2 regions of the Isoptericola jiangsuensis genome follow, and region 2 is predicted to be linked to the other one. Evidence: riboswitches for the same ligand, from Rfam matches in the RefSeq annotation. Region 2 holds a riboswitch; the other holds the start of a gene.
What was found. A riboswitch is a leader RNA that binds a small molecule or an ion and turns the genes downstream of it on or off. The one in region 2 is predicted to bind thiamine pyrophosphate.
Positions count from the first base shown of each region.

Region 1: it holds a riboswitch for thiamine pyrophosphate, as region 2 does, so the genes downstream of both, thiO (glycine oxidase ThiO) here and thiD (bifunctional hydroxymethylpyrimidine kinase/phosphomethylpyrimidine kinase) in region 2, are expected to answer to the same signal.

Region 1 covers NZ_PDJJ01000001.1:1,021,688-1,024,562, reverse strand. Annotated here, with positions in the region: gene guaA (glutamine-hydrolyzing GMP synthase) at 1-846, opposite strand, end outside; gene thiE (thiamine phosphate synthase) at 972-1,619, opposite strand; TPP riboswitch at 1,721-1,825, shown strand; gene thiO (glycine oxidase ThiO) at 1,816-2,875, shown strand, end outside.
Region 2 covers NZ_PDJJ01000001.1:2,041,113-2,043,987, reverse strand. Annotated here, with positions in the region: gene ATJ88_RS09235 (hypothetical protein) at 1-861, shown strand, start outside; gene thiD (bifunctional hydroxymethylpyrimidine kinase/phosphomethylpyrimidine kinase) at 877-1,728, opposite strand; TPP riboswitch at 1,720-1,812, opposite strand; gene ATJ88_RS09225 (CNNM domain-containing protein) at 1,888-2,875, opposite strand, start outside.

The DNA.
Region 1 (2,875 bases), 1.0 Mb from region 2:
ACCGGTGGAGGCGACGAAGTCGCGCTCGATCTGCTCGACCTCGCCCGCCCGCATGAGGCCGTGGTCGACGTGCACGCAGGTCAGCTGCGAGCCGACGGCGCGCTGGACGAGCGCGGCCGCGACGGCCGAGTCGACGCCGCCGGACAGCGCGCAGATGACGCGGGAGTCGCCCACCTGGGCGCGGATCGCGGCCACCTGGTCGGCGATGACGTTGCCGGGCGTCCAGTCGGGCGCCAGGCCGGCGCCCTCGTAGAGGAAGTGCTCCAGCACGGCCTGGCCGTGCGCCGAGTGCTTGACCTCCGGGTGCCACTGCACGCCGTAGAGGCGGCGGGAACCGTCCTCGAACGCGGCGACGGGCGAGCCGGGCGAGGTGGCGAGCACCTCGAAGCCCGCGGGCGCCTCGTGCACGGCGTCGCCGTGGCTCATCCACGTGGTCTGGTGCTCGGGGGTGCCGGCCAGCAGCACGCCGGCGGAGCACACCTCGACCTCGGTGCCGCCGTACTCGCGGGCACCGGTCTGGGCGACCGTGCCGCCGAGCGCCGCCGCCATCGCCTGGAACCCGTAGCAGATGCCGAGGACGGGCACGCCCGCCTCGAACAGCGCCGGGTCGACGAACGGCGCGCCCGTGGCGTACACCGACGACGGCCCTCCGGACAGGATGATCGCGGCCGGGTCCTTGGCCAGCATCTGCTCCGTCGTGAACGTGTGCGGCACGATCTCGGAGTAGACCTTGGCCTCGCGCACGCGGCGGGCGATGAGCTGGGCGTACTGGGCGCCGAAGTCGACGACGAGAACAGGCCGGGGCGTGATCGGGTCGCTGTCGGGGGTGGTGGCGGGAGACGTCACCGGACCAGGATAGTCGCCCGCGCGCACGCCTCCGGCCGGTCCCGGCGTCGGTTCGGTCATACCCGCGGGCCCGCCGGTCGGGCCGCCCGTGGCGCGACGGCGGCGGTCGGGGCGCCGGGGCGACGTCAGCCGGCGAGGCGGTCGCGCAGCTCGCGCGCCGCCCGCTCGGGATCCGCGGCCCGCGTGATCGCCCGCACCACCACGACGCGCGTCGCCCCGGCGTCGAGCACGGCGTCCAGGCGCTCGGCGTCGATCCCGCCGATCGCGAACCAGGGTGTCGCCGGGTCCGAGGCGGCGACGGCGCGCAGCAGGTCGAGCCCGACGGCGTCCCGGCCCGGCTTGGTCGGGGTGGCCCACAGCGGCCCCACGCAGAAGTAGTCGACGCCCGGGTCGGCGTCCGCGGCGGCGGCCTGCGCGGCCGAGTGCGTGGACCGGCCCAGCACGGGGTCCGGGCCGAGCAGCGTGCGCACGGCGTACGTCGGCAGGTCCCCCTGCCCCATGTGGACCACGGGGGCGCCGGTCAGCCCGGCGACGTCGGCCCGGTCGTTGACCGCCCACAGCGCGCCGTGCTCCGCCGCGACCCGGGCGACGACCTCCTGCAGCTCCAGCTCGCGGGCCACGTCCAACGACTTGTCGCGCAGCTGCACCACGTCCACCCCGCCGGCGAGCACGGCGTGCAGGAAGTCCTCGAGGTCGCCGCGCTCCTCACGGGCGTCCGTGCACAGGTAGAGGCGGGCGGCGGCCAGGCGGGTGCGGGCGTCGACGGCGGTCACGAGCCGCGAGCCTAGCGTCGTCCGCGGCGCGGGCCACCGGCCGCCGCCCCGGCACCGTCGACGTCCGCCCACGTCACCGGGCCCGACGCGGGCCGGTAGGGTGGGCCGAGCACGGGAGCCCTGCGCAGGGCTGAGAGGGCGCGTGGGCGCCGACCGTCGAACCTGATCTGGGTCATGCCAGCGAAGGGAGCACCTCATGCAACGCGACCTCGTCGTGGTCGGGGGCGGGATCATCGGTCTCGCCGCGGCCTGGCGCGCCCTCGAGGCGGGGCTCGCCGTCACGGTCCTCGACCCCGTCCCGGGCGACGGCGCCACCCACGCGGCCGCCGGGATGCTCGCCCCCGCCACCGAGGCGGAGTTCGCCGAGAGCGCCGCGCTGCACCTGCACCTCGCCGGGGCGTCGCACTGGCTGCGGTTCGCCGCCGACCTCGAGGCCTCCACCGGCATCGGCGTCGGGCTGCGGGAGTCCGGCACCCTCACCCTGGCGTACGACGCGGCCGACGCCGCCCTGCTGCGCCGCGTCGTCGACCTGCACGCCCGTCACCAGGTCACCTCGCACGAGCTCACCGTGGCCGAGGCCCGTCGCCACGAGCCCCTGCTCGGGCAGCGCCTCGCCGCCGCCGCATGGGTGCCCGGCGACCACGCCGTCGACCCGCGGGCCACGCACCGGGCGCTGTGCGCCGCCGTCGAGCAGCACCCTGCCGGCGAGCTCGTGCACCGCTCCGCCGTGCACCTCGAGCAGGAGCCCGGCGGACGTGTCGTCGGCGTCGTCGACGACGCCGGGCACCGCCACCGCGCCGGCACCACCCTCGTCGCCGCGGGCTGGGCGTCCGCGCCCCTGCTCGCCGGGGTCCGCGGCGTCAGCCTGCCCGTGCGTCCCGTCAAGGGGCAGACCCTGCGGCTGCAGGCCGACCCCATGCTCGCCCCGACGCACGTCGTGCGGGGTCTCGTGCAGGGCCGCCCCGTGTACGTCGTGGCCCGCACCACCGCGTCCGACGGGCCGTGGACCGGGCACAGCGAGCTCGTCATCGGCGCCACCTCCCTGGAACGCCCCGACGACCGCCGCGCCGACGCCGGCGGCGTGTACGCGCTGCTGCGCGACGCCCGGGTGCTGCTGCCCTCGATCGACGAGGCCGCGCTGGTCGAGGTGACGCCCCGCGCCCGCCCCACCACGCCCGACCACCTGCCCGCCGTCGGCCCCACCGACGTCCCCGGCCTGCACCTCGCCACCGGCCACTACCGCAACGGCATCCTCA
Region 2 (2,875 bases):
TCCGCGCTGCGGCCCGTGGCCGACAACCCCGCCCAGGCGGAGCGCCTGCTGGAGTTCGCCGGCCGCGGCCTGGCCGCAGCCCGCCGCAAGCTCGACGACGGCGAGCCCACCCAGGCCGCCGCGACCGCCCGCGCGGCCGACGAGTCGGTCGTGCGGGCCCAGGGGCTGCTCAAGGCCGTGCGCGACTTCGAGGCCGACGCCCTGACGGCCGAGGCCGCGCTCGGGGCGATGGTCGCCGAGTCCCGCAGCGAGCTCGCGCAGGCCCGCGCCCTGCCCGCCCCGCAGCGCGCCGGCGCCGTCGAGGTCGAGGCCGCCGCCACGGCGCTCCAGGCCGCGCTCGACGACCTGCCGGCGCCCGGGGAGCCGCAGGACCCGGTGGCGGCGCTGACCCGGGTCCGCGAGGCCAACACCGCCCTCGACGACGCCGTGCGCGTCCGCCTCGAGTCGGAGGACCGCAGCCGCCGGGCCACCGCCCAGCTCGCCCCGGCCCTCGACGACGCCGAGCGCCAGGTGTCCGCCGCGCGCGCCGTCGTCGACGACTACCGGGCACCCGTCGGGCCCGACGCCCGGACCCGCCTCGCCGAGGCGCAGCGCGAGCTGTCCGCGGCCCGCGCCGTGTCCGACCCGGAGCGCGCGGTGGACGCCGCCCGACGTGCCGCCGCCCTCGCCGCCGAGGCGGCGACGCTCGCGCACCGCGACATCGCCCGCACGCACGCCGGTCAGCACTGGGGTGCCCAGCACGCCGGCGGTCAGCAGTGGGGCGGCCACGGCCCGCGCGGCGGCTCCGGCGCGTTCGGTGCCGTGCTCGGCGGCATGGTGCTGGGCGGCATCCTCGACGACATCGGTGACATGTTCGACTGACGCGCGGCCCGCGGGTCAGCCCGCCGGCACCGCGACGCCCCGCAGGTGGGCGAAGTGGTCCACCGGGCCGCGCCCCGTCCCCACCTGCAGGTCCGCGCCGTGCCGCAGCGCGAGCGTCAGCCACTCCTTCGTGGCCGCGAGCGCCGCTCCCCAGTCGCCCGTCGACACGTACCGGGTCACCAGCCCGCTGGACAGCGAGCAGCCCGTACCGTGCCCGGCCCTCGTGCGCACACGCGGCGCGACGAGCTCCGTCCGGGGGCCGTCGGCGTCCACGAGCGCGTCGGGCGCGTGCGGGCCGCCCAGGTGACCGCCCTTGGCCACCACGAGGACGTCGTGCCGGGCGGCGAGCGTGGCCGCCTGGTCGAGCGCGGCGTCCCAGTCCCCCGCGACCGGCTCGTCGAGCAGCGCCGCGAGCTCCGGAAGGTTCGGCGTGACGACGTCGGCGTGGCGCAGGAGGTCCCGCACGGCCCCCTCGGCCGCGTCGTCGAGGAGCCGGTCCCCGGACGTCGCCACCATGACCGGGTCGAGCACCACGGGCGGCCGGGCGCCGTGCTGGTCGGCCAGCCACGTCGCCACCACGCCGGCGACGTCCGCGGTGGCCAGCATGCCGATCTTCACGGCGTCGAGCGTCACGTCCGCCGTCAGGGTGGACAGCTGCAGGGCGAGGAAGTCGGGCGGTGGCACGTGCACGCCGGTCACCCCGCGGGTGCTCTGCGCGGTCAGCGCGGTGACCGCGGCCATGCCGTACCCGCCGGCGGCGGCGATCGACTTCAGGTCGGCCTGGATCCCGGCGCCGCCGGACGGGTCGGACCCGGCCACCGCCAGGACGCGCGGCACGGGCGGGGCGGGCAGGGGCAGGTGGGTCATGGGCGACATCCCTCCGTCAGTGCGAGCTGCCTCAGGTTCGACGGGTGTGATCTCAGCGCCGTGGGCGCACCCCGTGTCGTGGCGCCACCGTAGCGCGACGGGGGCGGGCGACCCGCCGGTCGTCCGCCCCCGTCGCCACCGCACCGCTCGGCGCCCGCGTCACGCGGGTCGCGGGACCACCCGGCCGAGGACGTCGTGGAGGGTGACCACGCCGACGACCACCCCGTCGTCGACCACGACGGCCAGCTGTTCGCTCACGCGACGCATGCCCGCGAGCGCCTCGTGGACCGGGTCGTGCGACGTGACGACGTGGACGGGCCGGGCGAGGTCGGCCGCGGCGCGCGCCGGCGGCTCCAGGAGCGTGTCGCGCACGTGCACGACGTCGGGCCGGCCGGGGTCGCCGGACTGCACCAGGATCCGCAGGTGCCCGCTCGCGCGCGCGGCCGCCTGCACGTCGGCGACCGTCGCCGTCCGCGCGACCGCGGTCGGGCGGCTCCCGGGCCGCAGGAACGACCCGACGGTGCGGGTGGTGAGGTCGATCGCCCCGGCCAGCGGCGAGCGCACGCTGGCGTCCAGCACGCCGACCCGTGCCGAGTGCTCGACGAGGTGCCGGATCGTCGCGGCGTCGTGACCGCCGACCGCGGCGCTCTCGACCGGCTCCACCCCGACGCGTCGGACGAGCCGGTTCGCGACGGCGTTGGCGAAGGCGAGCACCGGGCGGAACGGCCACACGTACCAGCGCGCCACGGGGGCGACGAGCACGGCGGCGCGTTCCGGGTGGGCGATGGCCCACGACTTGGGCGCCATCTCGCCGACCACGAGGTGCAGGAACGTGACCGCCAGCAGCGCGAGGGCGAAGGCGAGCACGTCGGCGAGCCAGGCGGGCAGGCCGGTGGCCGTCAGCACGGGGGTGAGCCACGCGTCGACCGCCGGCTTGGTGACGGCGCCGAGCGCGAACGTGCACACGGTGATGCCGAGCTGCGCCCCGGCGAGCATGGTCGTCAGCTCATGGGTGGACCGCAGGGCGGCGCGCGCTCCCCGGCTGGTCGGCGCGGCCTCCTCCAGCCGGTGCCGGCGGGCGCCCAGCAGCGCGAACTCGATGACCACGAAGAACGCGCTCAGGACGATGAGCGCCATGGTGGCGCCC